Linked DNA regions of Methyloterricola oryzae. Each later gene encodes a partner of the first gene's protein in a complex. Links are inferred from orthologs where the notes say so. Each region holds a gene or a part of one and is shown in the gene's direction. Other genes may lie near its edges. The genes, in order: EK23_RS20365 and trxA.

Region 1 (14,152 bases):
GACTGGGTGAATCGCTTCAAGTTGTCCGGTGACATGCGTCTGCGCGGAGAGGGCGATTTCTTTGGCGACGACAACCAGGAGTTCAGTTACATCGACTGGCCGGCGGTCAACAAGGACGACAGCTTCACCGATTTGGGCCCCAACGCCTACTTCAACACCACCCATGACCGCGAGCGCTACCGCATGCGCATGCGGCTTGCCCTGGAAGCCCAGATCGCCGACAACTTCAAGGCGGGCGTGCGCTTGGCCACCAGCAACGACCGCAGCCCGATTTCCGTCAACCAGACCCTGGGTCAGTACGGCCGGCAATACGAACTGGCCCTGGACCGTGCTTTCGTGGAGTACGACCACATCACCGAGGACAAGACCAACTGGTTCACCGTGTGGGGCGGGCGCTTCGGCAATCCCTGGCTGGCCACGGACAACGTGTTCGATTCCGACCTGAGCTTCGAAGGACTGGCCGGCACATTCCGGCTGCCCATTGGCGAGCAGATCCCCCTCAAGAACGATTATTTCAGATCGGGCCCGCAGTTCCGTCAGATCAATTACGGCGTCACCCAGCCCAACAGTCTTTTCCTGACAGTGGGCGCGTTTCCGCTGCAGGAGGTGCAACTCAGCTCCCACGACAAATGGTTCTGGGGTGTGCAGACCGGCGCAGATTGGCAATTCCAGGACCAGTCGCGCCTGAAGGCGGGCATCGCCTACTATGACTACCGCAATACCCAGGCGCAGCCGCGCCAGTTCAACTCGGACGTGGATACCGACTGGACGGCGCCCGAGTTCTTCACCAAGGGCAATACGCTGATGGCCATCCGCAATGGGGCCAACGACCCCTTCGGCTGTGCCAACGATATTTGCCGGGTGGGCCTGGCGTCCAATTTCCAATTGCTCAACATCACGGCGACGTATGACTTTGTTCGCTTCGACCCCATTCACCTGAGCCTGACGGCGGAGTACACCAAGAACCTGGGTTTCGACGAGCAGCAGATCCTGCAGCGGGCCGCACCGGTGGGAGGGCTGGCCGGCATCGTCAACTATGGCGATCTAAAGCCGCGCACCAACGCCTTCCAGGTGCGCTTCGACGTGGGTTATCCGGAAATGAAGAAGCTAAACGACTGGGGCATGTTCCTGGCGTACAAGTATCTCGAGCGTGATGCTGTGCTGGATGCCTTCACCGACTCCAATTTCCACCTTGCCGGCACCGATGCGCAGGGCTGGATCTTCGGCGCCAGCTATGGCCTGCTGACCAACACCTGGCTAACCGCCCGCTGGATGTCGACCTCGTCCATCGATGGCCCGCCGCTGGATGTGGACCTGCTGCTGGTGGACCTGAATGCCCGCTTCTGAGCTAGGGGGAGTACCGCACGTGTCTAGCGTAACTGCCGCAACTCGATGGTGGAGTGGGACTACCGGGTTCATTCGAATTTTCGGGTTTATGGTGCTTTTCACCCTGCTTCCGGAAGCAGGCTTCGCGGAGGCTAAGAAGCCCGACGCCTCTGCCCAGGCCCTGCGCAAGGCGCAAGGCATGCTGCGGGACCTGACGGCAACGGTCACTAGCCTGCAGGCCGAGAAAGCCGCCTTGCAGGAACAGGTGGACAAGCTCAATGGCCAGGTCAAGGACCTGGAAGGCCTGCAAGACCAGGTGCGGCAGCAGAAAGCGGCGATCGACGGTTTGCACAGCAACAATGAGCAGTTGCAGGGCCGTCTGGGTTCCGAAGCCAGGCGCTTCGAGTCCCTGAGTGGCAAGCTGAGGGCAACCCAGCAGGAACTGGGTCGATTTCGCCAGGACAACGCCCTTCTGGTGCAAGCGGTCAACGAACGCAGCCAGTGGATCAAGGCCTGCGGGGACAAGAACGCGCAGATGCTGAGCGCCAACAAGGAATTGATGGAGAAATACAAGGACAAGGGAATCTGGACCGTGCTGAAGGATGAGCCTTTCACGGGCTTTGCTTCGGTGGCCGAAGAAAATGCGGCACAGGATTTCCGCTTCAAGCTGGAGGATCTCAAGGTGACGCCTTGGCGTGAGCCGGAGAGCCAGTCTCGAGGGAAAGCGGAACAGGAACCCTCACCGGCTGAGGAAGCCGCCGCCGAGGACGACGGGGAATAGTTGAAAGCAGCCGCCCGCAAGGGCCGGCTTGTTTTATTTCCATAGTTCGATAATATTCGAAATATGGAAACGAGAACCGCCGTACGATCCCTCACCGCCCTGGCGCAGGAAACCCGTCTCGCCATTTTTCGCCTGCTGGTCCAGGCAGGGCCCGAAGGGCTTGCCGCGGGCAAAATCAGCGAGAGCCTTGGGCTCGTTCCCTCCTCACTGTCCTTCCATTTAAAGGAACTGGCCCGCGCGGATCTGGTGTCGGTGCGGCAGGAAGGCCGCTTTCTGTATTACGCCGCCGACTTCCAGGCTATGAACGCCCTGCTTGCTTACCTCACGGAAAACTGCTGCGGAGGTCAGCCCTGCGAAGCAAGCGCGGTGTCCACCTGTTGCCCCGACGAAGAGGTTCTGACATGAACGACCGGGTTTTCAATGTGCTGTTCCTCTGTACCGGCAATTCCGCCCGCAGCATCCTGGCTGAGGCCGCCGCGCCAGAGGAGGAGTTGCAACTGGCGTTTTCTCGCGCCTTCGTCCTGCTGGAAAGGCGCATCAGCCTGTTTGTCAGCTTGAACCACGCCAGTCTCGAACGCCTCGCTTTGCAGCGACAGGTTCGCGAGATTGGCAGCATATGAATACCCAAGCACTGCCGTATTGGCTCCAAAAACGAGATATTGCCATGAAAAAACTTGAAATTTTTGACCCTGCCTTGTGCTGCTCCACCGGTGTTTGCGGCACCGAAGTCGATCAGAGTCTGGTGAACTTCGCTGCCGACGTGGACTGGGCGAAGCAGAACGGCGCCTCGATCGATCGCTACAACCTGGCTCAGCAACCCCTGGCCTTTGCGGAAAACGCCGTGGTCAAAAGCTACCTCGAACGGTCTGGCCCGGAGGGCCTGCCGCTGGTGCTTCTGGACGGCGAGGTGGCGCTTGCGGGCCGCTATCCCAATCGCGGCGAACTGGCGCGCTGGGCAGGCATCGAGCCGCCAGCGACGGAAGCGCTCACGGGCGGCGGTTGTTGCAAGGGCAGCCGCTGCTGCTGATCCGGACGTCCAGCCATGCGATTCTTGGATGCGCCGCCACGTTACCTGTTCTTCACCGGCAAGGGCGGGGTCGGCAAGACCTCCATAGCCTGTGCCACAGCGATTCGGCTCGCGGAGACCGGCAAGTGCGTACTGCTGGTCAGCACCGACCCGGCCTCCAACGTGGGGCAGGTGTTCGGCGCCAGCATCGGCCCGGTCATCTGCCCCATAGAGGCCGTCAAGGGGCTGGATGCGCTGGAAATCGACCCTCAGGCGGCGGCCCAGGGCTATCGTGATCGCATTGTCGGTCCGGTGCGGGGTCTCCTACCCGAGTCAGTGGTACGGGGCATCGAGGAGCAACTCTCCGGTGCCTGTACCACAGAGATTGCGGCATTCGACGAGTTTACCGAGCTTTTGACCGACTCGGAGCGGGTGGCGGGCTATGAACATATCGTGTTCGACACCGCGCCTACAGGGCATACCATTCGCCTGCTGCAGCTTCCGGGCGCGTGGAGCGGCTTCCTGGAGGAAGGCAAGGGCGATGCTTCCTGCCTCGGTCCTCTCGCCGGGCTGGAAAAGCAACGCACACAGTACAAGGCGGCGCTGGGAGCTCTGGCCGACCGCAGCCGCACACGCTTGATCCTGGTGGCGCGCGCGCAGCGCGCAAGCCTTGGCGAAGTGGCGCGCACTCACGAAGAACTGGCGGCCATCGGTCTTCGCGAGCAGTTTCTGGTGATCAATGGCATCCTCCCCGCCAGCGAGGCGGAGGACGATCGACTGGCCGCCGCCATCGTGGCGCGGGAGCAAGCCGCGCTGACCGGAATCCCCGAGTCCTTGCGCACACTCCCCCAGGATCGACTCGCACTCAAGTCCCGGGACCTGATGGGGGTCGACGTGCTAAGGCGCTTCTTCGCGGAGGGTGAGGACGCGATCCCTTCTTCCCAGGCTGGCAGTGCGCTGCCGCAAGTCCCCGGGCTGAGCGACCTTCTGGATGCGATCGCCGCCGATGGCCACGGCCTGGTGATGCTGATGGGCAAGGGCGGCGTCGGCAAAACCACGCTCGCCGCGGCCATCGCGCTGGGGCTGGCGCGGCGCGGGTTGCCGGTGCATCTCAGCACCTCGGACCCGGCCGCGCATCTGGGCGAGACCCTGCCTGACAGCGTCGAGCATCTGTCGGTGAGCCGGATCGATCCGCGGGTCGAAACCGAGCGCTACCGGGCCCACGTGCTGGAAACCAAGGGCAAGGACCTCGACGCCCAAGGCCGCGCCTTGCTGGAAGAGGACCTGCGTTCGCCCTGCACCGAGGAAATCGCGGTGTTCCAGGCCTTTTCCCGCATCATCCGCGAAGCCGGGCAAAAGTTTGTGGTGATGGACACGGCCCCCACCGGCCATACCCTGCTGCTTCTCGACGCCACCGGTGCCTATCACCGCGAGGTGGCCCGCCAGATGAGCACAGGCCAGCATTTCACCACGCCCATGATGCGTCTGCAGGACCCGAAGCGGACCAAGGTGCTGATCGTCACTCTGGCGGAATCGACGCCGGTTCTGGAGGCCGCCCATCTTCAGGACGATCTGCGGCGCGCGGGGATTGAACCCTGGGCCTGGGTCATCAATCAGAGCCTCGCGGCAGGGCGCACCCGTTCGCCGTTGTTGCGGCAGCGCGCCAGCAACGAACTGGCGCAGATCGAGGCGGTGGCGACCCGTCATGCCGCGCGCTATGCGGTGGTCGCGCTGCAGCCGGAGGAACCGGTCGGCGCTGCGCGACTTCAGGTCCTGGTTGGAATGACGATTGAATCCGCCACCGACTGAAATGGCGGCTCAAAGCAGCCTGTTCTCGAAACCCATCCGAAGGGAAATGAAGTGAATCGAACACCGATGAACGTGCTGGTGCTCTGCACCGGCAACTCCTGCCGCAGCATACTTGGCGAGGCCCTGATCAACCACCTGGGTCAGGGCCGGTTCAAGGCCTTTAGCGCCGGCAGCCATCCCGTGGGCAAGGTTAATCCACATGCCCTGGCCACCCTGGCCCGCCACGGACTTCCCACCGAAGGCTACCGGAGCCAATCCTGGGATGAGTTCGCGGATGCGAACATCGACATTCTCATCACCGTATGTGCATCCGCTGATGGAGAAACCTGTCCAGTTTACCTGGGTTCGGCGGTGCGCGGCCACTGGGGGCTGCCTGACCCGGCCCATGTGGAGGGACCGCCGGAAAAAATCGAGGCCGCCTTCGAGGCCACTTATGCCGCTCTGGAGCGGCGCATCAGGCGGCTGCTGGACCTGCCTGCGGACACCCTGTCCAAAGCCGAGTTGGCTGAAGCGCTGAACCGCATCGGCCGCGAATCCGATTGAGCTTCAAGGAGAATTTTGTGATGAGCACTCTACAGAACATCACGCCGGCTGCCAAGCGCATGAGCCTGTTCGACCGTTATCTCACAGTCTGGGTGGCGCTTTGCATGGGGGTCGGGGTACTGATCGGAAAGCTTCTCCCCGAGCCCGTCGCGGCGCTGCGCACTGTGGAGATCTCCCACATCAACCTGCCTATCGCCGGGCTGATCTGGCTGATGATCTACCCCATGATGCTGAAAGTGGATTTCGGCTCGGTGCTGGAGGTGGGCCGAAACCCCAAGGGCCTGCTGGTGACCCTGTTCGTCAACTGGCTGGTGAAGCCCTTCAGCATGGCGCTGCTAGGCTGGGTGTTTTTCCGGTATCTGTTCCTGCCCATTATCGGAGCGGAAGCGGCAGATCAGTACACCGCAGGCGTGATCATCCTGGCGGCCGCGCCCTGCACCGCCATGGTGTTCGTCTGGAGTTATTTGACCGACGGCGATCCTGCCTACACCTTGGTGCAGGTGGCGGTCAACGACCTGATCATGCTGGCGGCGTTTGCCCCGATCGTGAAGTATCTGGTTTCCGGTGCCTCGGGCCTGGAAGTACCTTTCGACGTATTGCTGTGGTCGGTGATCGTGTTCATCGCGATTCCCCTGAGCGCCGGCGTCCTGACCCGAAAGCTGCTGTTGGGTCTCAAGGGCCGCGCATGGTTCGAGCAGGCTTTCCTGCCGCGCCTGCACCCGGTTGCCATTAGCGCGCTGCTGCTCACCCTGGTGCTGATCTTTGCTTTCCAGGCCGATAACCTGACCACGCGCTGGCTGCATGTGGGCCTGATTGCCGTGCCCATCCTGATCCAGGTGTATTTCAATGCCGGGCTGGTGTACGGATTGATGCGGCTGTTCAAGGTCGAGTATGCGGTGGCCGCGCCCGGCGCCCTGATCGGCGCCAGCAACTTCTTTGAATTGGCGGTGGCGACGGCAATCACGCTGTTCGGGCCGGAATCCGGCGCGGCCCTGGCCACGGTAGTGGGCGTGCTGGTGGAAGTGCCGGTCATGCTCTCGGTGTGTTCCGCGTGCAACGCCACCCGCGGCTGGTTCCCGGAGCGGCGCCCATGACGGAGGAGCCGATACTGGAATCGGTGCTGACCTGCCCGCATTGCGGTCACGCCCGACGTGAGATCATGCCCACCGATGCCTGCCAGTTCTACTATGAATGCACCGCCTGCAAAACGCTTCTCAAGCCTCTTCCGGGTGACTGCTGCGTCTTCTGCTCCTTTGGTTCGGTGAAATGTCCGCCAGTGCAGCAGGCCGCGGGTTGTTGCCGCTCGTGAGCGCATAGAAAAAGACCACCGCAATTCGTGGAATTGCGGTGGTCGAAGGGGTTAGGAGATTGACTCGTATGGGTTGGCGCGTCCCTGCGCTCTCTTCGCTTACTTGATTAGCGGTCTTCGCCTGGCTCCATCGCCTTGATTTCTATGGTGCGGTCGTTTGCACTGTCCGGATGCTGGATGTTGACCCAGGCGCGGTTCGGGTTGAAGGGATCAAAGTAGAGGCCGGTGAACTCGGAACCGACGGTGCCATTGGACGCCCAGCGGGCCAGGCCTTCACCCGGATCGGTCAGGTCGCCATCCTGGTTCCGGTCCTTGGCGAACCAGATGTCGTCGTTAACGCCGCCTGGCTGATCCTCCACGACGTAGATATTGCCCTCGGCGTCGATGGCCAGGTTGTCCGGGTTAGTCAAGGCAGCGCCGATGGCCAGACCGCTGGCCAGATCCAGGGTGTTGCGGTTGGCGAAAACCGAGATCTTCTGATTCTTTAGATCCATCCGGTACACCTCGTGGGTCGTGGTGGTTGCCACGTAGAGGTACTCGCGACCCTTGACCACCTGGATCTGCAGGTCTTCCGGACGCTGATAGTCAGTACCCTTGAATGCGGGCAGATCGGTGGTGTTGCGGCCGTCCACGGAGGTCACACCGTTGGTGTCGGTGATGACCAGGGCGCCGGGCAGGCCGTTACCCTCCTGGTCGGTGATAGGCACCCACTCGTAGGCGCCGGTGGCGTTGGGCGTCAGGCCATCGCCCACGCGCAGCACGAAGGTCTGCCCGGCGGCGAAGTAATCAGCCTTGCCGCGCAGTACGTCGATCATGCGGGCCTTGGGCGTGTACTTGTAGATGCAGCCGCCGTTCAACTCGTCGATGAAATACATGTTGCCGTCACCGTCGAACTGGATGCCCTCGTGGGAGGTGCGCGGGATCACGTTCTGGTGCACGAAATCAGCGCCGTCGTTGCTGGCGGCGTTAAAGGGCTCTTTGATGCCCGGGGCATTGGTGGGATTCTTCAGCTCGAACAAGCGGCCGTAGGGGCTGGTGGCGCCGGCCGGGTTGGTGCTCCAGCTTTCCTCGGCGGTGATGAGAGTGCCCCAGGGTGTCCAGTAGGAGGCGTCAAAGGAGACATGGGCGCCGGCTGCCGGGCTGAACCAAAGCGTTTCGGTCTTGCCGGTCTTGCGGTCATACCGCTGCACGCCGGCCTGGCCGGTTTCGAACACGGTAAACAGGTAACGGCCTTTGTCCTTGCCGGTCTCGTTCAGGGTCAGCATGTCCCAGTTGCCGCTGTTGGGAATGCCGGCGGCGAGCTGAGCCTGGCGTTCGCCGATGGATTTCTGGGTGAAATTTGGGCTGCTCAGAGTGACCGGCGTGGATTCATCCAAAGTCGGGCCAGCAGAGGCCGCCAGCGGAGTGAATTTGTCGAAGCGGGTTTCAGCGGCGAAGGCCGTGGAGCCTGCCAGCAGCAGGCCAATGGCAATAGCCAGCTCTCTGCGTGGAAAAGAGGGGTTCATCGTGTAGCTCCGGGTCATTTTTGATTCTTGAGTGGAATAAGCGGCCCCGGCGCCAACCGGGGGCGAGCATAGGTCATCCGGTCATGGACTGATCTGACTGGGCCCCGCTAAAGTAGAGCCGCTGTGTAAAAGCTGTGTGACAGGGGCGTTATGGTTGTTTGACAACCCGTGCTGTGGCTTTTTAGGCGGCGCCTATGACATGCGGTCTTCCAACCTCAGGGCTGCCTGATGGGGCGTTGATTGCAACAGTCGGTTTAGCAGGGTGGTCTTGCCGCTGCCACGAATGCCGCAGAGTACCGTGACCGGGAGCATCTATGGGAACATGGGTTCCATGAGGTTGCCGTTATCTTTCGCATGCGGCTGATCGCTCGTTACGCTGGTATCCCGCGGCGATAGTCGCCGTTCGGTTCAATAGGTGATGCGTATCCCCACTTCGGCGCCACGGCCGGGTTCGGGCGCGAAATTACGCAGGTACGAGGTGGAGTTCCTGATGTTCTCGTTGAGCAGGTTGTTGCCCTTGGCGAAGACCATGAGCTTGGCGTCCTGATAAGCCTGTACCTGATAGTCGACGCCGACATTGAGCAGGTTGTAGCCGTCGGTCTTGGATTCGAAGTCGCCGGCGTAGGGCTGCGAGTCGGCTCGGGTATAGCGCACATAGCTGGAAAGCTCGTCCAGCGTGTAGTCGAACTGGACCCCATAGCGCAGCGGCGGCATGCGCGGAACGTCGCCGCCCTGGGCGAACTCGCCGCGGGTGTAGTCGCTGAACAGGGTCATGTCCAGCAGACCATAGGATGTTTCCATCAGCGGAAAGATCAGCTTCGCTTCATATCCCTTGAAGGTCGCGTCGCCCTGCGAGGAGACGACCAACGGGGCGCACTCCTCGTTGCCCAAGCAGGGCTCGCCATGCTCGTTGACAAACTCGCCGGTGCGCCGGAGGTAGATGTAGTGGTTGGCCCAGTTATGGAACAGGTCCACCTCGGCCCGCATCCACGATGCATTGAAGCGGTAGCCCAGATCCAGGTTGTAGGAGGTTTCCTCGGTGAGCGAGGTATCGCCCCGCTCGAAACTGCGGGTCGCGTGATGGAAGCCGTTGGAGAGCAGTTCCTGCACCTGTGGCGCGCGCGAGGAACGGGTGATGGCGAGGTTCAGACGGTTGCTGTCGTCGATTTTCCAACTGGCCGATGCCGAGGCCGACACCGGCGTGTAGTCGAAACTCGGGCCGCTCTTGGGATCGATGCTGGTCTGTTCGACGCGTAAGCCGAGTTGATAGGTGACAGGCCCTAGGTCCAGGGATTCCACGCCGAACACGCTGAAGCTCTGGATCAGCGAGCGCGGCACCAGAACCTCGACTTCCACGTGTTCCTCCTCTCCGGCATGGTCTTCCCCACCTCCTTCGTCCTTGTGATGGTGGTAATGTTCACCGAAGAAATCGCTGGACTGGGCCTGAAAGCCCACCACGCCGCGTACCGGGCCGATGTCCTGATGGGTAAGCTCCAGCCGGCCCTCGAAGGTTTCATTGCTGAAGAAGGCGCCCTTCTCGCCATTGGCGATCTCCGTGTGCTGATAATCGGTGTAGCCCAGGCGCGAGCGTATCAGCTTGGCGAAGGGGAAGGGGTCGTTGAGTTCGCTCTTGAAATCGTATTTGTTCTGGCGCAGGTCGATACGGACGGTTTCCTTGCCGGTACCATCGTCCGGCACGCCGTAATTGTTCTCCAGGCGGTTGTAGGAGGCGCCGGCAAACCCCGGATCGCCCACCCACGAGAGGCCGGCGGAGCCGCTGATGGTGTGGCCCCAGGTGTTGGGCAGGACGCCTTGCGGGTTGTTTACCACGTCCAGGGTCGGGTCGCTGACCCGAACTGCGTCCACGTCGATGGCGCGGCCGCCGATATCCATGTTGTTGCGCTCCCGGTAGAAGCCGTCGAGGTGGTAGGCGAACTGATCCTTGCCACCCTCGAACTTGAGCGCGGTGGTCTTTTCGTCGGCCACCGAGTCGTAGCGCTGCTCCACGGCTCCGCCCAGCAGCTTGTCCGGGCGGAATCCGGGAATACGGTTGTCAATGACATTGACCACGCCGCCGATGGCACCGCTGCCGTAGAGCAGGGTGGCGGGACCGCGCAGGACCTCGATGCGCTCCGCCAGGGTGGGTTCGATGCTGGTGGCGTGATCTGGGCTGATGGCCGAGGCGTCGTTGGCGCCAATGCCGTTGGCCAAGACCCGCACCCGGGGTCCTGTCTGTCCGCGAATCACCGGGGTGCCGACGCCGGGGCCGAAGGACTGACTGGACATGCCCTGCTCGAGCTTGAGCGTCTCGCCGATGCTGCGGCCCATTTTGAGCTGCAGTTCCTCGCCCTTCAGCACGGTGACGGGCATGGCCGAATCGGAGACTTTATCGCGCAGCGGGGCCGTCACCACCACCGTTTCCAGTTCCGTGGCCTGCTCGGCTGCTTTCGCCGAGTGCAAGGCCAGGCAGGCTAGCACGGCCGCAGCCAGGGCTCGGGATTCGATCAAGTTTGCATCCATTGATGTGATAAAAATGTTATATCGTAATTGGCTGGGGATGCGTCACTCTAGATCAAGCGGCGCCGGTGGCTCCCCGAGACAAGTCATTCCCGATGCGTAAGATCGTCGCCGATCGGTAGGGCCGATTCGCCAAGCACAGCCACTGATTGTCTCACCACGGCACATTCCCTGTGATCAGATTCCGCGGAAGGCAAGTGGAACCCTGGAAGGCGCACCTGGCATACGAGCGCTACCTCGGCACGCCTAAAATGTGGATCCCGAGCCTGTATTAAAAGTTATACTATAACATAGCTGGCTTGTGAACAACGTCTGACCCCTTGCGGCGATGTTCTTGGGAGAGTTAGGAATCAGGCAAGCTTAGCGGGGCGTTTGCACGAAGGACGCGAACTGTTCCGCGGGCACTGGTCTGCTGAAGAGGTAGCCCTGAACGCCTGTGCAGCCCTGGGCCAGGAGGTAGCTGAGCTGTTCCGCGGTTTCAACCCCTTCGGCCACAGTCTGCAGGCCCAGACGCTGCGCCATTTGAATGATGGCGCCGACGATGGCGCGGTCATCCGGGTCGATGCCGATATCGCGCACGAAGGACTGGTCGATCTTGAGCTTGCGTATCTTGAACTTCTTGAGATAGCTCAGGGAGGAATAGCCGGTCCCGAAGTCGTCGATGGCGAGGCGAACTCCCAACTGATTCAAAAGGTCCATGGTCTCGATGGAGGCCTGTGGGTTGGTCATGGCGACGCCCTCGGTCAGTTCCAGTTCCAGCCATTCGGGTGGCACGCTCTCCTCTTCCAGGATACGGGTGACCAATTCCGCCAAGTCACCATGACGCAACTGGCCGAAGGACAGGTTCACCGAGACGATCAGGGGTGGCAGCCCCGCATCCCGCCAGATTCGTGCCTGGCGTGCGGAGTGTCGCAGAACCCATTCGCCGATGCCGAGAATGAGGCCGCTCTCCTCGGCGATGGGGATAAACTCGCCTGGCGGAACGGGGCCCAGGTCACGGTGGTTCCAGCGAAGCAGGGCCTCGCAGCCGATGACGGTTCGATCGGGCAGGGCGATCTGCGGCTGAAACACCAGGCTCAATTCCGCGTTGCGTTCCGCATCGCGTAGCCCATTGATGATCTGCAGTTTGCGCAGCACATCCGCCTGCATCTCCTCGGTGAAAAAGCGGAACGCGCGGCGGCCTTCCTGTTTGGCGCGGTACATGGCGGTATCGGCGTTCTTGAACAGGGCTTCCATGTCGGTGCCGTCCTCCGGGTACAAGGCGATGCCGATGGAGGCGGAAAGTGTGAGCTTGTAGGGGTCGATGAAAAAATTCTCCGCGAAGGCCTGTTGAATCTTCTGTGCCACCTGGGTGGCGCCGAGGGCGTCGGTAGCGGGAAGAAGCAGGATGAATTCATCTCCGCCGAGGCGGGCCAGGATATCTTCCTGGCGGAGAATTTCGCGCAGGCGCTGCGCCAGTCGCACCAGCAAGGCGTCGCCTACGCGATGACCCAGGGTATCGTTGATGTCCTTGAAATGGTCCAGGTCCAGGAACATCAGGGCCAGGCTGTCCTGATTGCGTCTGGCTAGGCTCAGCGCATTGCGCAGGTGCTCATCCAACTTCAGACGATTGGGTAGGCCGGTCAGGCCGTCGTAGTTGGCAAGGAAGTTGATGCGTTCCTCGTGCTGCTTCCTTTCGGTGATGTCCTGCACCGTCCCGATGCCGGCGATGCAGTGTCCGGACTCGTCGAACTCCAACTCGACCCGCTCTTCCACCCAGCGGGTCTCAGTCCCCACTAGGATGCGGTGTTCCACGTGGTAGGGCGATTCCCCCCGCAGCGCGGCCTGCCAGGCGCTATCGACCAAGGCGCGATCCTCGGGATGGACTTTTTCCAGAAAAGCCTCATAGGTCAGCGCCTGGTTCGGCGGGATGCCAAACATGCGGTAAGTCTCTTCCGACCACTCCAGTTTGCCGTGTGCGATTTCCAGATACCAGCTGCCTATCTTGGCGACGGCCTGAGCGCGCTCCAGAAAAGTCTGGCTGCGCCGAAGGGCTGCCTCAGTCCGCTTCTCCTCGGTGATGTCCTGATAGATGCCCAGTACGCCCACCGCGTTGCCGTTGGCGTCACGAAGGGGCACCTTGCACGTCTTGATCCAGATGATCCTGCCTTCCGGCGTGGTCTGACGTTCGCCAAATGAAAGCTTGGGTACGCCGGTCTCCATCACTTCGCGGTCGTCGGCAAGGTATTGCGCGGCCTGGTCCCGCCATGCCAGTTGAAAATCATCTTGGCCGATCAGGTCCTCCGGGCACAAAAACCCGGCATCCCTTGCGAACAGCGGGTTGGCGCCCAGGTAGCGCGAATCCCTGTCTTTCCAGAAGATCCGCGTCGGCGCTGTGTCGATGACGGTCTTCAGCAGATTACGGGACTCGGCCAGTTCCATCTGGGTCTGGCGGGCCCTCTCCGCTCGCGCGAAGTTGTCGAGGGCAAAGTCCAGGTCTTCCGCCATCTCCGACAGCAGGGCGCGCTCTTCACTATCGAAGGCCTCGCTTTCGCCAGAGTATAAGGTCACGGCGCCCACGATTCGTCCTTCCCGGTGCAGAGGCAGCGCCGCGCAGGATTTCCAGTTGCAACCGGGCAAGTTCTCGCAGCACGAGAGGGGATCGGCATCGTTCGACGCATCCTGCGACCAGCAGGGCTTGCCATGCCTAACGGCAGACAGAGTTGTCGTTTGCCGTCGCTCAGTTTCCAGGCCCAACTCGCGCTGAAGGAGAAGGTCGGCGCTGTCGCCATAGGCGGCGACCGGGAGCAGCTTGCTCCCGGTCGGGTCGAGCATTCCCACCCAGGCGCAACGCATGCCGCCATTGAGCACGGCATCCCGGCAGATTCGGGTAAACAGTTCCACCTCGCTGGAACTTCGCACGATGGCCTGATTGAACTGGCTTAGCGCCGCATACAACTGGTTCACGCGCCGGGTCTGGATCTCGGCCCGGTAACGTGCCTGCTCCAGGCGGGCCAGCTTTTCGTGGGTTTCGGCAATCCAGGCTTGAATGCTGTCGCGCGATGAGTCGTGGACTACGATGGGTTTGGCGAAATCTCCGCTGCCCAAGTGGACTATGCCGCGATAGATGGTTTCCACCGGTGCACCCAGGATCCGCCGCAGGCTGCTGTAGGCACGCCACAGGCTCAGCAGGAAGAGGCTGACACAGAGGATGACGACGAGGCACAGCGTGATCGCCCAATGCTCTGCGGACTTGACCAGGGACCGGGTACGCTCATCCGCCAGTTGGCTGCAGCGGTCGATGGCGTCCATGATCGCGGCCTTCGCCTTGTAGTACGCGTCATCCTGAAGCCGTAAGCCGGCCCGCAGGCGCGCCT
Region 2 (15,632 bases), on another replicon or contig:
GCGGCGCCTCTGACCAATCCCTGAGACTCAGCCCGCAGGTCCGGCGGGCTGACGCCCGCCCGGGCCATTCAAGACCCTTCAACCCGCTTCAGCCATGCCAGCGCCACCCAGCCTCATCCGGCGCCTGTCTGCCTTGTTTTATGACGCCTTGCTGCTGCTGGCCGTCCTGTTTACAGGCACCGCCCTGTTGCTCCCGTTTCGCGGCGGCCACGCCTTGGGCGCGGGGGATCCGGCCTATAGCACCTATCTGATTCTTTTGAGTTTTGCCCTGTTGGGCTGGCAATGGACCCATGGCGGGCAAACTCTGGGCATGCGAGCCTGGCGCCTTCGTCTGCAGTCGCGGGATGGCGGACCGATCGGATGGAAGCAGGCCGCCGTGCGCTTTTCCGCAGGCCTGCTGTCCTTGGCAGCGCTCGGCTTAGGTTTCCTCTGGGCGCTGGTGGACAGGGACAGGCAGTGCTGGCACGACCGCCTGGCGGGTACGCGCCTGGTCTGGGCCGGCGAGGCGCGCGCCTCAGGACATGCCCATGATCAGGTCGACGATTGAGCGGTAGCGCTGCTGCACCTGGCGGCCGAACAGTGGATCGTCACTGACCGGCATTTCCGCCTGAGCCCGCTCCCAGTCATCCGGCAGCAAGGCTTGGTCCAACAGGGCGAAAACCTCCCCTTCCTCAGCGTCCAAATGGGCGCGCTGCACCTGCAGGTAATCGGTGATGGCTTCTTCCACCGCTGCACGGGGCGAGACCATGCCTTGGGCCGTCTGTTCCAGCAGGTTGCGTAGGGCGTGGGATTGTGAAATCAGCGTCTTGTGCTCGTCCATCAGGCGTAGGATGGAGGATTCACCCTGCCTTCCACGCTCCAGATAGATGCGAAAAATGATGTCTTCACGCGGGTGGTGGATCAGGTCGGGGTAGCTTTCCACATATTCCACCAAGTCCAGCAGCAGCATGTAGTCGGGCATCTCGTCGGCCTGAAACCGCAGCAACTGGCCTTCAAGCACATTCAGCAGCCGGGCCAGGTTGATGTGATCCTGGTGCAGTTCGGCAATGAGTTGATGCATGGTGACACCCGGCTCCACGTGATGGGCCGATTATAAGCCCAATGCCGGGGTGTGATGGGTATTTTCGCAGTACTTTTCGATGCGGCGTCTAATCCTGTATGTTTCCCAGATCCAGGCGCACGGCGATCAGCGCCTGGTTGATGTCCCGGATGAAGAAGATCAAAGACGCGATCAGGCAGAGCATGCAGAGGATGAACAATATCCCCACCAGCCAGGCTACCTCGAAGTGCAGCAGCGAAAACAGGAAGAGCAGGATCACCAGCATCGCGGCGAACAGCACACTGAGGGAGGCCAGGAAGATGGCCCGGCGGATGATGGTGGCGCGTTTGGTGAGAATCCTGAGCTGACGCACCACCGCTTCCCGATCCTCCGGCTGCAGGCCACGCATCTCGCGCACCAGATGACGCGCGCGGTCAATGGTGCGGCCCAGGCGGTTGGTCATGCTGAGTAGCAGCAGGCCCACGCCGGAAATCAGCACCACCGGGCCGACGGCGACCTGCAGGGTGGGGATGAGTTCGGAGAGGCTGACCTGATGCATGGATCAGCTCCCCAGGCTCGCACCCTCGCGGGGCGGTATCTCGGCTTGGTCGAATTCAGGCAAAAAACCGCCAGCCTGCCGGTTCCACAACTTGCGGTAGTGTCCGTTTTGCGCCAGCAGTTCGCTGTGGGTGCCATCCTCGACAATTCGGCCGCTGTCGAACACCAGGATGCGGTCCAGATGGGCAATGGTGGAAAGCCGATGGGCGACCACGATGACGGTCTTGCCGGCCATGGCACGGTCCAGGCTGTCCTGGATGGATTTCTCCGTCACCGAGTCCAGGCTTGAGGTGGCTTCATCCAATATCAGCACCGGCGCGTCTTTCAGGATCACCCGGGCAATGGCGATGCGTTGGCGCTGGCCGCCGGAGAGCTTGACCCCACGCTCGCCCACCAGGGAATCGTAGCCTTCGCTGATCGCCTCGATGAACTCATGGGCATGGGCCTGGCGGGCCGCGTCGCGCACTTGCCCTTCATCGGCGTCGAGGCGGCCGTATTGGATGTTCTCCCGAAGGCTGCGGTGAAACAGGGAAGGGTCCTGTGGGATCAGGCTGATCTGCTCATGCAGGGAGTTCAGTGTCATTTCGCGGATGTCGGTCCCGTCGATCAGGATCGCGCCTTCCTGCGGGTCGTAGAGCCTGAGGATCAGGCTGACGAAGGTTGATTTGCCGGAGCCGGAGAATCCCACCAGGCCGACCCGTTGGCCGGGGGCGATGGTGACATTCAACTGGTCGAACACCCGTTGCGCGCCGCCATAGCTGAAGCCGACGCCGCGGAATTCGATTTGGCCACGGGTGATGGGCACTGCCCGGCTTGCGGGATTGTCGAGCAGTTCGTGGGGTTGGATGATGACGCGCACGCCGTTGGCGACATTGCCGATGTACTCGAAGAATTCGAGAAAGCGGCGGCTCAGGTTGCGCGCCTCGCTGATGATGAGCAGGGACAGGCTGGTGCTCATGGCGAAGTCGGCCACGCCGATGGCGCCCGTCTGCCAAAGCGTAAGGGCATATCCCAAGGTGCCCAGTTTCAGGATGAGCGCGGATATGAACTGGAACCAGCGCACCCGTTCCATGTACCAAAAGGTCTGGCGTCCGGTGCGCATTTCCAGGTCCAGGTAGCCATCCAGATAGCGCCGTTCATGGGCCAGGCGCGCGAAGAGGCGGATGCTGGACAGGTTGGTGACGGCATCGACGATCTTGCCGTTCACCTCGCTGCGGGTATTGGCGTAATTCTGGGCGTAGGGCTGGCAGCGGGTCGCCAGCCAGTAGGAGGCTGTCACGAAGCAGGCCGCCCAGGCGGCCACGAAGTAGGCCAACTCGGCGTGCGCCCGGTACAGCAGGGCGATGGAGACCGCGAACACGATGGAGATCGGCCAGAAATCGAACAGGATGGTCCACAGGGTATGGTTGACGCTGGTGGCGGTCTCGGTAATGCGGTGCGCGAGGGCGCCCGCGAAATGACCGTTGAAATAGCGTTGGGAGTGAAATTGCAGGTAGGCGAACAACTCGCCGCTCACCGCCTTGCGCAGGCGCGGCCCTACCATGATCAGGCACGCGCCGCTGGCGCGGCTGAACAGAACTTCGCCGAGGCCCAAGGCGGCGAACAGCAGTGCCGGGTAGCGCAATTCCCCCTCCAGGGTGAGGCTGGCGATGTCCTTGGCTTGGGTGACAGTTTCGATCACCTGGCCGATGGCGTAGGGGAGCAGGATGTTGCTGGCGGCTTGGCCTGCTTCCAGCAGGACCATCAGCAGAAACCAGCCCCGGAAGCGTCCGACGAAATGCCGGACGAAGCGGAAAGGGGTGTCCGGAAGCGGGGGAGGGGCGTCGCTGGCGGTCGAGGCTTCAGGCGGCATAGTCGGCAATATCACGAAACGGGCGGGTTGGCGCGGCGTTGGATTTTGGAACTCCGGCTTCGGGCAGGCTGGGCTGGATTCCAATGAGGCCAAGCCTGCCGGACGCCGCCCTGATCAATCCCCGTCTCAGAGCTTGTGAAAAATCGTAGCGAGCGGCCCAAGGGCAAGGAGCGCGGAGCACCGGAACCGCAGTGTATGTGGGGTACATGTGGATTCCGAGCACCGCGCGATGCAGCAATCGGGACGCGCAGCAGATTCTTTCACAACCGCTCAGTCGACCTCGTCGGTGGCGACTTGTCCCGTCAGCCGGCGCTTCATGTGTGCCCAGGACATCCCCAAGGCCAGCACCACGGCGATGACCAGCAACACCAGGTGGGTGAAAGCCGGCACCGACTCGGGGGTGAACACGTCCATCTCCGAGAGGAACCAGATGAACCCGCCGCAGATGGCCAGGGTCAGCGTGACGCCGAGCAGGCCCAGGGAATTGCGGGTCGCGTTGAAGAAAACGATCCAGGCGGTAAGAAGCAACACGCCGGCCATGAACTTGAGCGCATCGGAATTCCAGATGCCTTGGGCAACCGGTGTTTTCAGCGAGCTGGCGACCCAGTGGTAATAAGAATACCCTTCCGGGTTGTAGGTTGCGTACACCACGAAGAGGGCGGCGAGAAAGCGTAGGAACAGCCCTAGCCAGTTGAAGCCATCGTTGTTCATGTCAAGGTACCTCGTCGTGCTTATTCTTGGAGGCCTGTGGCATAGGTGTGCCAGGTTCTGGACTTATCGCCATAGACCAGGAAAAAGGGGTTCAGAATCGATTCTTTGGTGTTGTACTGGAGGCGCCGGCCCGCCAGGTCGGTCACGGCCCCGCCAGCGGCTTCAACGACGCACTGTGCGGCAGCGGTATCCCATTCGGAGGTCAGGCCGATGCGGGGATACAGGTCGGCTTCCCCTTCGGCCACCCAGCACAGTTTGAGCGAACTGCCGATGGATTTCAGGTCGTACTCGCCGAGGCGGCCGAGCAGCGTGGCGAGGCCCTCGGTCTGGTGTGAGCGGCTGCCCACTACCGCCAGGCGGGCGGGGGCCCGGTCGCGCACATAGATTTGCTGCGGATCGCCGCCGCCGACCCGCTTGAAGGCGCCACACCCCTCGGAAGCGAAATAGCACACGTCCATGGCCGGCGCATAGACCACGCCCAAAACCGGTAGGTGCTGATGGATCAGCGCCACGTTGACCGTGAATTCCCCGTTACGTTTGACGAATTCTTTGGTGCCGTCCAAGGGGTCGATCAGCCAATAGGTTTCCCAGGCGCTGCGGGCCGCGAAGGGTAGGTCGGCGGATTCTTCGGAGAGCACCGGATACACCGTGCTCAGTTTCTGTAAACCCTCGCTCAGGCAGTGGTGCGACGCCAGGTCCGCGGCGGTCAGCGGCGAATCGTCCTGCTTGAAGCCAACACGGAAATCGGAATTATAGATTTCGAGAATGCGACGCCCGGCTTCCAACGAGAGGGCGATGACTGGCTCCAAAAAACGGGAAGGCTCCTTCATAATGGGCATGGACAGGGTTCCTTTGCTGCTGCTCACGGGTGTTAATGCGCGCCACCGATACCGGAATGGAGGAGGAATATTAACCCATGATTGTATGGGATGACATTGATACCGTGTTTCTCGACATGGACGGCACGCTGCTGGATCTCAACTTCGACAACCATTTCTGGCAGGAATACATACCCGCCAAGTATGCCGAGCGCATGGGCATGGAACTCAGCGCCGCGCGGCAGGAACTGGGGCCGAAGTTTCGAGCCATGGAAGGGCGGCTCGAGTGGTATTGTCTCGATTACTGGAGCGAGCAGCTTCAATTGGACGTGGCAGGGCTCAAGCAGGAGATCGCCGGCTTGATTGCGGTGCTGCCCCATGTGCCTGAGTTTCTCGAGGCGGCGCGCAACAGCGGCAGGCGGCTGATTTTGGCGACCAACGCGCACCCCAAAAGCCTGGGGCTGAAGATGGAAAGAACCTGTCTTAACCGCTTCTTTGACGCCATCGTGAGTTCCCACGCCTTGGGTTTTCCCAAGGAACAGCCGGAATTCTGGCCGCGCCTCGCGGGCCAGGAACCGTTCGATCCCGCCCGGACCTTGCTGGTGGACGACAGTCTGCCGGTGCTGCGAGCAGCCAGGGTTCATGGCGTCGCCCACCTGGTGGCGGTGCGCAAGCACGATAGCCAGCGGCCCAGCCGAGACATCCGGGAGTTCTGTAGCATCGAGGACTTCAGCGAACTCATGCCCGGGCTCACGGCGGCGCGGGTCTTGAATTTTTGCGGGGATTAAGCTCAAATTGCCCCATTGCCGTCAGCGTCCTCCCATTGTGGGCCGCACACGTCCCTTTGCCCGCCGCAACCCATCAACAACCCGGAGATTTCCAGTGAGCGAGAAGATTCTGCATCTGAATGATGACGACTTTGAAGATAAGGTACTCAAAGCCGATGGTCCCGTATTGGTGGATTACTGGGCAGAGTGGTGCGGTCCCTGCAAGATGATTGCTCCGGTGCTGGAGGAGATTGCCAACGACTATGACGGCAAACTGACCATCGCCAAGATCAATATCGATGACAACCCGTCTACGCCGCAGCGTTATGGGGTGCGGGGCATACCGACGCTGATGCTGTTCAAGAATGGCGAAGTGGAGGCCACCAAGGTGGGCGCACTCTCCAAATCGCAGCTGGCGGCTTTCCTCGACAGCAATCTCGCTTGAGGCGGATGCGGCCCGTCTCGTCGCGGTTTCTGGACGGGCCCAATTACCTGTGCTATTTTTTCGCCAGAACTAAAGAAACTTCCTCTTAAGTCCGTGCCGGTTCCGGCGCTCCCCCTCTGATAGTTCTTGGACTCGACGCCTGCTCGCTCGAGTAACTCAATTCCAGCAACTGTTTCCTGAAAACCCGCATCCTCATTCTTAACCTATGAACCTTACCGACCTGAAGCGCAAGCCTGTTTCCGAACTGATCGAAATCGCCGAGTCCTTGGATATCGAAGGCGTGGCCCGAACCCGCAAACAGGACCTGATCTTTTCCATACTCAAGAAGCAGTCGAAGGGCGGCGAGGACATCTACGGCGACGGGGTGCTGGAAATATTGCAGGACGGATTCGGCTTCCTTAGGTCGACGGACAGTTCCTATCTGGCGGGCCCCGATGACATCTATGTGTCTCCCAGCCAGATACGCCGCTTCAGTCTGCGCACAGGCGACACGATTTCCGGCAAGATCAGGCCCCCTAAGGAGAGCGAACGCTATTTCGCCATGCTCAAGGTGGAGCAGATCAACTACGAACCGCCTGAAAACGCCAAGCACAAAGTCCTCTTCTCCAATCTCACGCCACTCTTTCCCAAGTCCCGCTTCGTCCTGGAGCTCGGCAACGGCACTACCGAAGACCTGACCGCACGCGTCATCGACCTCATCGCCCCTATCGGCAAGGGTCAGCGTGGTCTTATCGTGTCGCCGCCCAAGGCGGGAAAGACCATGATCCTGCAGAACCTGGCGCATTCCATCGCGGAGCAGAACCCGGAGTGCTATCTGATCGTGCTGCTCATCGACGAGCGCCCGGAAGAAGTAACGGAAATGCAGCGCAGCGTGAAGGGCGAAGTGGTGTCCTCCACCTTCGACGAACCGCCCGCCCGCCATGTGCAGGTGGCGGAAATGGTCATCGAGAAGGCCAAGCGCCTGGTGGAGCACAAGCGCGACGTGGTGATCCTGCTGGATTCCATCACCCGCCTGGCCCGCGCCTACAACACGGTGGTGCCCTCGTCCGGCAAGGTGCTCACCGGCGGTGTCGACGCCAACGCCCTGGAGCGGCCCAAACGCTTCTTCGGCGCGGCCCGCAACATCGAGGAAGGCGGCAGCCTGACCATTATCGCCACGTCCCTGATCGATACCGGCTCGCGCATGGACGAAGTGATCTACGAGGAATTCAAGGGCACCGGCAACATGGAACTGCATCTGGAGCGCAAGATTGCCGAGAAGCGCATCTATCCAGCCATCAACATCAACCGTTCCGGCACGCGCCGGGAAGAGTATCTGGTACCGCAGGAAGAACTGCAGAAATGCTGGATCCTGCGCAAGATCCTGCAACCCATGGACGAGATGGCGGCCAGCGAGTTCCTGCTGGGCAAGCTCAAGGACACCAAGACCAACGGCGAGTTTTTCGACTCCATGAAGCGCTGAGGCCGCGCTCAGGAAATCGTGGCGGAGGTTTCGGCGACGGCGGGCTTGCCGTTGCTGACAAGCAGCAGCAGGGAGGCTTCGTTGGCTGGCAGGGGCTTGCTGAAGTAGTTGCCCTGAATGTGGCGGCAGCCATTGTTGCGCAGGTATTCCGCCTGCTCCCGGGTTTCCACGCCCTCCGCCAGCAATTCCAGGTTCAGGCTCTTGCCCACGGCGATGATGGCCGTGGTGATGGCCACGTCTTCCGGGTTGTCCGGGATGCCGTCGATGAAGCTGCGGTCGATCTTCAGGGTGGCGATGGGAAAGCGCTTGAGGTAGCTCATGGACGAATAGCCGGTTCCGAAATCGTCGATCGAGAAGCGGATGCCCATGGCGCGCAGGCGCATCAGCTTGCGCATATTGGCGCCGGAACCGTCCATAAGCGTGCTTTCGGTGAGTTCCAGTTCCAAAAGGCGCGGGTCCATGCCGGTTTCCAGCACAATCTGCAGCACTTTCTCCGCCACGGTGTCGTCCTTGAACTGACGCCCCGAGATATTCACGCCCAGCACAAAAGGCACCGCGCATTCTGCCTGCCAGATTGCGGCCTGGGCGCAGGCGGTGCGCAGCACCCACTCCCCCAACGGCACGATGAGACCGCTGTCTTCCGCGATGGGAATGAATTCGGAAGGGCTCACTGTACCCAGTTCCGGATGGCTCCAGCGCAGCAGGGCCTCCATCCCGGTGATGCGGCCGGACTCCAGATCGAACTGCGGCTGGTAATAGAGGACAAACTCGCTGCGCTCTAGCGCGCGCCGCAAATTGTTCTCCAGGGTCAGCCGATTGAGCGCGCGCCCTTTCATTTCCGGTTGGAAGAACTGGAAGGTGTTCTTGCCGCGTTCCTTGGCCGAGTACATGGCCGTATCCGCGTTCTTCAGCAGGGTACCGGCCTCGGTGGCGTCATCGGGACAGAAGCTGATGCCGATGCTGGCACCGACGAAGATCTGGTGCTGATCCAGGGTGAAGCAGGTGGAAAATGCCTGGATGATCTTTTCGGCGACGGCCATGCAATCTTCCGGGTGTTCCACCTTTTCCAGAATCACCGCGAACTCGTCGCCGCCGATACGGAAGATGTAGTCGCCGCTGCGCAGCAGCGCCTTCAGTCGTCCGCCCACATCCTGCAGGAGCAGGTCGCCGACCGCGTGGCCTAGGGTGTCATTGATGATTTTGAAGTTGTCCAGATCGATGAACATCAGCGCCGTGCGTTCGGCGAAGGAATTCGCGCCGCCGATGATGTGCGCCAGGCGCTCGTTGAAATAATGCCGGTTGGGCAGTCCGGTCACCGTGTCGTAGTAGGCCAGGCGGTCCAGATGCTCCTCGGCGCGGCGGCGCTCCGACAGTTCCTCGCGCAGGCTGCGATCGCGGTGCTGGATCTGCTCCAGCATGTCATTGAAGCAGTGGGCCAGGGAACCCACTTCGTCGCTGCTATGCACTTCCGAGCGCAGCGAGTAATCCTTGTGCCGCGAAACCTTGCGCATCAGGTCTGTCAGATTGAGCAAGGGGGCGGTGATAGCCGTCTTTAGTCGCTGCAGCACCAGAAAGGCCAGCAGCAGAGCGATGCTGGCCGAAAACGCGATAATGCTGAGATAACGCGGGAGTGTGCGGTAGAGGTCGTGAGGGTCGGCCTCGATCAGCAGGTCGCCGATTTTCTCGTCGCGCACCTGAATGTCCTGCCAGAACTCGAGGGCAGATGGAAACAAGGAGGGTGGGTGCGTCGTTACCACGGCGCCTTCCGCCGGAGCCGCAAGATTGGCATCCCGCGCATAGGACGCGAAGGGTTTGTGGTCCGGCAGGTATATCACGGCGCGGGTTACGGCGGGCGAGGCCTGCAGGGCCGAAAGGATCTCGGTGGCTTCATCGCGGTCCTGGAACAGGACGGCAGCCGACGCATTGCTGGCGATCATGCGACCGTCGGCCATGAGATTTTCCAGCAAGGTTTCGCGCTGGTACCACAATTCATGCAGGGTCAGGAACACCAGCACCAGACCGAGGGCAAACCCGGTGGTAGCCATGTTGATGAACTGGAGTTTGGTCTCGATGGACAGATTCTTGAAGCGTGACCGGATCATCGTGAACCCTAGTAGACGCGCTTGGCCAGACGCAAGAGCCTGGAGCTGATGTCGAGCCGGGCGGCGCGGGCTGCCGTCATGTTGACGTCAAAGGAAACCCGTTCATCCTCCATTTGCATCTCGATCATGACGCCACGGTCCAGGAAGCCCGGGGCGTCGCTGACAGTAAGCGCCCCCTTTTCGCGGGAGAGTTGGACCCAGCGCGGAAGGCTATCGGCCTCCGAATCCGCGATGAAAACGATCTGGCACTGCGCGCCCATTTCAGGAGCTTTCGGATGATCCACCTGCAAGCGTAGCCCCCCCGTGACTTTCTGACTCAGCTTATCGAATTCGCCTTCGAAGGTCTCCTCGGCGGCTACGCACAGGTGCAGCAACCCATCTGAGGGCTTTGGCCAGTCGATGAATTTGGCGAAGTTATAGATGAACGCGGCCTTCAAGGCGTATTCCGACACGTCAGTTTGAGCCTGCGCCGCCCCTGCCAGCAGCATGCCCATGAAGCCGCACAGGCGTATGGCTCGCGCCAGTTTCAGCGGGGTGGGGCCTGCCGCCCAAGTCAAAATGACCACCGGACCGTGGCAAGGAAGTCCCGTTCCAGGTAGGTGGGCGTGACCGCGAACGAACGTGTCCATTCGCGATGGTATTCGCTGCTGAGGTTGCGCCCCATCAGGGACAGTTCGAGCTGGCTCAATGGCTTCCAGGTGAGTTGCGCATCCAGCGTGAAGTAAGCCCCCAGGTTCTGGGTCGGCGTTTCCCCCACGTAGCGCAGGGCCATATCGAAGCGGGTATTGCCCGGCAGAGACAGGGACGAGCTCAGGAAGAACTGGTTATTTGGATTGTTGCCTTCGTCGGCGGCGGCCTCGGTATAGCCGCTGCCCGGCTTGACCTTGAGGGACATGTATTGATAGGTGTATCCGCCCTGCAGACGCCATGTATCCATGGGGCTCCAGCTCACGCTGAGTTCGGCGCCATAGGTGTGGCCGTACAGGAGGTTGCCGAAGGTCAGGGGGCAGTTCACGTAGCCGGCAGCCGGAAGGGCGGAGCAGGGCAGGGGCTCTATGGACTCCAGGCTCTTGTAGTCGTTGTAGTAGATTGCCAAATCGGTTGCCAGGTCGCGCCGCCATTGGGCGCGGTAGCCCAGTTCGTAGGCGATCACTGATTCGGAATGGAACTGGCGGTTGCCCGTCAGTCTCAGCAGGGTCGGCAGGGGCGCGTCGGGCGGGCTCGGGGGCAGTGTCAGGGCGTTATATCGAAGATCCTGCTCGACCCAGGAAGGCATGCGCACCGCCCGAGAAACGGCTAGCCAGGCGCTGTTTTTGTTGTCGGGTGTCCATAACAGGCGGCCGGTGGGCTGGATTTGGTAGCCCACCAGGTTCCGGTGCTCTAACTTGCTTCCGAGGGTGAGCCTCAGCTGTTCGGGAATAAGCTTGATCTCATCCTGAAGAAATAGGCTGAAGAGATGATCGTTGCGCTCATCGGGCACCATCGCCGTGGTACTGCTCGGGGCGCTGTCCCCGTGCATGTAGCGGTAGCCTCCGCCCCAGGTGATGTGGTTCCAGTCACCCACAGAGAAATCGTGTTGCAGATCCACGTCCACGATATCAATCAGGAATCGTGAGCCTTGAACCGGATTGTGCCGGTTGTTCTGGTCGTAATAGAACTGCAAGGCGAGGCCGGAGTCCTCGGCGAGGCGGCGGTTCCAGCGCGACAGGAGATTGAAGCCGTCGCTGTGAATGTCGCCGGATTGCTGGCGGACATAAGGCGGTGCCGGGTAGTAGTCATTGATCGGAGCGCCGCCGTCACTGTTGTGGAACACATCACCCTGGACCGTCAAGCTGTCATCCGCCGACAAGCGGCTGTCGATGCGGAAGCCGCCGCGTCCGGAACGCCAGTCGTCGCCCGCGTCCTTGCCATTGGCATCCTTATAGGCGTCCCGGTCGAAATATTTGCCGTACACGCGATAGTCGCTGCTCTCGCCCAGGCGCCCGCCGTAGCGCAGTCCCACCGCTCCGTTCTCCAGCGTACCCGCGGAGGCGGATAGTAGGCCTCCGGCGGTATTCTTGGCCGACTTGGTGATGATGTTGATGACACCGTTCACCGCGTTGGCGCCCCACAAGGACGCGCCGGGGCCGCGGATCACCTCGATCCGCTCGATATCCTCCATCAGGGTGTCCACCGTATCCCACCAGACGCCGGAGAACACCGGGGTGTAGACACTGCGCCCGTCCATGAGCACCAGCAGTTTGTTCGCCAGGGTATCGTTGAAACCGCGCGCGCTGATCGCCCACTTGTTGCGGTCCACGCGGGCGACTTGAAGGCCTGGGACCATGCGCAGGGCTTCGGGGATGGTTGCCGCTCCCGAGCGGCGGATATCGTCCTGGCTGATCACGAAAATGGCGGCGGGCGAGTCGGAGAGGCGTGCAGGGCGTTTGGCTACGGAAGTGACCTTCACTTCGAGCAATTTGTCCAGGGGCAGGTCGGTCAGTTCCTGTTCTTGAGCAGGCTGATGGGCGGCGGCGTAGAGCGGCAGGCAACCCACAAACAGGAGCGATGCCCAGAGCGTCATCGGCTTTCGTCCATGTAAACCGGGCGCAGTGGGATTCATGTGTCAGCCTGACCTTGGCTTTTTATGATTTGCTTATAGTATCCGATCTGGCGCATACCTTGAAGGCGCAGGGTTCGTGGGGTAGCGCAACTGGTGTAAGATACGGCCATTGTTTCTGATTTGGAGCGAGCCATGACCATCCCGGCCGAGAGCGACGTGCGCCGCGCGCTCAGTACCGTCATCGACCCCTATGCCAATAGTGATCTCGTCACCTCCAAGGCGGTGCGCAAGATCGAAGTGGATGGGTCGCGTATAGGCATTGAAATCAGGCTCGGCTATCCCGCAGCCGGCTGGAAGGACGCCCTGGTCGGTATGGTCATGGACGCGGTCCGCGCTGTGCCCGGCGTCGAGACTGTCGGCGTGGACGTCGGCTGGGAGGTGATATCCCACGCGGTGCAGAAGAACCTCAAGCCGCTGCCGGGTGTCAAGAACATCGTCGCGGTCGCTTCGGGCAAGGGCGGCGTGGGTAAGTCCACCACCTCGGTGAACCTGGCCTTGGCCTTGGCGGCGGAGGGCGGGCGGGTCGGCATTCTCGACGCCGACATCTACGGCCCCAGCCAACCCACCATGCTCGGCTTGTCGGGCAAGCCCGAGATACTGGAAGGCAAGGGCATCAGGCCCAAGACCGCCTACGGCGTGCAATCCATGTCCATCGGCTATCTGATCGACGACGACACCCCCATGATCTGGCGCGGGCCCATGGTCACCGGGGCGCTGCAGCAGTTGCTCAACGATACGCGCTGGGAGGATCTGGACTACCTCATCATCGACCTTCCGCCCGGCACCGGGGATATTCAGCTGACCCTGGCGCAGCAGATTCCCGTCAGCGGCGCGGTAATCGTCACCACGCCCCAGGACATAGCCTTGATGGATGCCCAGAAGGGCCTGAAGATGTTCGAGAAGGTCAGCGTGCCCGTGCTGGGCATCATCGAGAACATGAGCGTGCATATCTGCTCCAACTGCGGGCATGAGGAACACATTTTCGGCGAGGGCGGCGGACGCAAGATGGCGCAGAAATACGGCGTCGACCTGCTAGGCTCGCTGCCGCTGGACATCAAGATTCGTGAGCAGGCCGATGGCGGCCACCCAACCGTGGTGGCCGAGCCGGAGGGTCCGGCGGCGATGCGCTACCGCGAGATCGCACGGGCCATGGCGGCGCGCCTGGCCTTGCGCGCCAAGGACTACAGCGCCCGTTTCCCCAAGATCAGCATCGTGAACGGATAAGCATGGGCATCAAATCCGACAGTTGGATCCGCCGCATGGCGCTGGAGCAGGGCATGATCGAGCCCTTCGAAGCCCAACAGGTGCGCAACCTGGACGGCAGACGGGTGATTTCCTATGGCACTTCCAGCTATGGCTACGATATCCGCTGCTCCAGCGAGTTCAAGATCTTCACCAACATCAACTCGGCCATCGTCGACCCGAAGAACTTTGACGAGGACAGCTTCGTCGACCTGCAGTCGGATGTGTGCATCATCCCGCCCAATTCCTTCGCGCTGGCGCGGACGGTGGAGTACTTCCGCATTCCCCGCGATGTGCTGACCATTTGCCTGGGGAAGTCCACCTATGCGCGCTGCGGCATCATCGTCAACGTGACGCCACTGGAACCCGAGTGGGAGGGCCATGTGACCCTGGAGTTCTCCAATACGACCACCCTCCCGGCCAAGATCTACGCCAACGAGGGCGTGGCGCAGGTGCTGTTCATCGGCGCCGACGAGGTGTGCGAGACGTCTTACCGTGATCGCGGCGGCAAATACCAGGGCCAGACCGGCGTGACCCTGCCCAAGACCTGACTTCCGTTTTCGCCGCCGGACCGCGCTTCACGTCGGGCCGTTGCGGCTTTCTTCACTGTGGATTTTGCGATGACCAACTCCGATCTGTTCGAAGCCGCCAAGGCGCACATTCCCGGCGGCGTCAATTCTCCTGTCCGCGCCTTCAAGGGCGTGGGCGGCTCGCCGGTGTTCGTGGCCAGGGCCGAAGGGCCTTATCTGTTCGACCCTGACGGCCGGCGCTATATCGACTATGTGGGCTCCTGGGGACCGATGGTGTTGGGGCACGCTCACCCCGAAGTGCTGCGCGCGGTGCATGCGGCGGTGGATCGAGGGCTGAGCTACGGTGCGCCGACGCCCATCGAGACCGCCATGGCGGACAATATCTGCGAACTGGTGCCCTCCATGGAGATGGTGCGCATGGTCAGTTCCGGCACCGAAGCTACCATGAGCGCCATTCGCCTGGCCCGTGGCTTTACCGGGCGCGACACCATCATCAAGTTCGAGGGCTGCTATCACGGGCATTCCGACTCGCTGCTGGTGAAGGCCGGATCCGGCGCCTTGACCCTGGGTGTGCCCAGTTCCCCCGGCGTGCCCGCGGCGCTGGCGGAACACACCTTGACACTGGCCTACAATGACGTAGCGGCGGTGCGTGAGTGCTTCGCCCAACTGGGCCGGAAGATTGCCTGCGTGATCGTCGAGCCGGTGGCCGGCAACATGAACTGCGTGCCGCCGGCGCCGGGTTTTCTGGAGGCCTTGCGCGAGGTTTGCGATCAGACCGGCGCGCTGCTGATCTTCGACGAGGTGATGACCGGCTTCCGCGTCGCCCTGGGGGGCGCCCAGGCGCTCTATGGCATCCGGCCGGACCTGACCACCCTGGGCAAGGTCATCGGCGGCGGCATGCCGGTGGGCGCGTTCGGCGGACGCCGCGATGTGATGGAGCAACTGGCGCCGTTGGGCCCGGTCTATCAGGCCGGCACCCTGTCCGGCAATCCGGTGGCCATGGCGGCGGGATTGAAGACCCTGGAGCTGATTGCGGCGCCGGGGTTCTTCGAGGCGCTGACGGCCAGGACCCAGGGGTTTACGCAAGGGTTGCGCGCCGCCGCTGAGCGGGCCGGGGTTTCCTTCACCACCAATGCGGTGGGCGGCATGTTCGGCCTGTTTTTTAGCGATCGTGGGCAGGTCGGGAGCTTTGGCGATGTCATGGCCTGCGATGTTGAGCGTTTCAAGGCTTTCTTCCACGGCATGCTGGAGGAAGGGGTGTACCTGGCGCCTTCGGCCTTCGAGGCGGGCTTCGTGTCCGCGGCCCATGACGAGGATGTCATTGCGGCGACCCTGGAGGCCGCGGAGCGCGTCTTCAATCGCCTGTGAGCGATGGGGAGGTGAAGTATGCGATTGATCGTGTTGATAACGATGCTGGCATTGGCCGGCTGCAATACCTGGGCGGGGCTGGGCAAGGACATGCAGACCGTGGGCAAGAAAATGGAGGACTCCGGCGAGCGCCGCC

What was found.
Region 2: the proteins of EK23_RS20365 (region 1) and trxA are in contact, whole or in part, in an NMR structure (PDB 2IPA), measured with the Bacillus subtilis proteins. The link is inferred for Methyloterricola oryzae from one-to-one orthologs.

Annotation. Positions count from the first base shown.
Region 1 is NZ_JYNS01000032.1:1,067-15,218, forward strand. What follows is about bases 3,968-6,726. They hold EK23_RS20365 (arsenate reductase ArsC), read left to right. Parts: upstream 3,968-4,988; coding sequence 4,989-5,465; downstream 5,466-6,726. Other genes in these bases: arsA (arsenical pump-driving ATPase), read left to right, coding at 3,968-4,922; arsB (ACR3 family arsenite efflux transporter), read left to right, coding at 5,486-6,559; EK23_RS24375 (GDCCVxC domain-containing (seleno)protein), read left to right, coding at 6,556-6,726. Outside these bases: EK23_RS20335 (putative porin), read left to right, coding at 1-1,347; EK23_RS20340 (hypothetical protein), read left to right, coding at 1,436-2,107; EK23_RS20345 (ArsR/SmtB family transcription factor), read left to right, coding at 2,171-2,512; EK23_RS20350 (hypothetical protein), read left to right, coding at 2,509-2,727; arsenite efflux transporter metallochaperone ArsD, read left to right, coding at 2,772-3,134; more of arsA, read left to right, coding at 3,150-3,967; more of EK23_RS24375, read left to right, coding at 6,727-6,774; EK23_RS20380 (alkaline phosphatase PhoX), read right to left, coding at 6,882-8,279; EK23_RS23530 (GTP-binding protein), read right to left, coding at 8,472-8,591; EK23_RS20385 (TonB-dependent receptor), read right to left, coding at 8,688-10,787; EK23_RS20390 (sensor domain-containing phosphodiesterase), read right to left, coding at 11,157-14,152. UniProt on the Bacillus subtilis protein: Catalyzes the reduction of arsenate [As(V)] to arsenite [As(III)]. In vitro, can dephosphorylate para-nitrophenyl phosphate (pNPP).
Region 2 is NZ_JYNS01000002.1:44,431-60,062, forward strand. What follows is about bases 4,596-7,525. They hold trxA (thioredoxin TrxA), read left to right. Parts: upstream 4,596-5,860; coding sequence 5,861-6,190; downstream 6,191-7,525. Other genes in these bases: cysQ (3'(2'),5'-bisphosphate nucleotidase CysQ), read right to left, coding at 4,596-4,999; yrfG (GMP/IMP nucleotidase), read left to right, coding at 5,077-5,766; rho (transcription termination factor Rho), read left to right, coding at 6,396-7,525. Also shown: EK23_RS04035 (hypothetical protein), read left to right, coding at 1-24; EK23_RS04040 (RDD family protein), read left to right, coding at 95-547; EK23_RS04045 (hemerythrin domain-containing protein), read right to left, coding at 515-1,060; EK23_RS04050 (DUF2721 domain-containing protein), read right to left, coding at 1,149-1,598; EK23_RS04055 (ABC transporter ATP-binding protein), read right to left, coding at 1,602-3,449; EK23_RS04060 (DUF6524 family protein), read right to left, coding at 3,720-4,160; more of cysQ, read right to left, coding at 4,181-4,595; more of rho, read left to right, coding at 7,526-7,652; EK23_RS04085 (putative bifunctional diguanylate cyclase/phosphodiesterase), read right to left, coding at 7,661-9,754; EK23_RS04090 (YfiR family protein), read right to left, coding at 9,763-10,311; EK23_RS04095 (TOL_0244 family TonB-dependent receptor), read right to left, coding at 10,308-12,317; iron-sulfur cluster carrier protein ApbC, read left to right, coding at 12,489-13,580; dcd (dCTP deaminase), read left to right, coding at 13,583-14,149; hemL (glutamate-1-semialdehyde 2,1-aminomutase), read left to right, coding at 14,219-15,496; EK23_RS22345 (entericidin A/B family lipoprotein), read left to right, coding at 15,515-15,632. UniProt on the Bacillus subtilis protein: Participates in various redox reactions through the reversible oxidation of its active center dithiol to a disulfide and catalyzes dithiol-disulfide exchange reactions.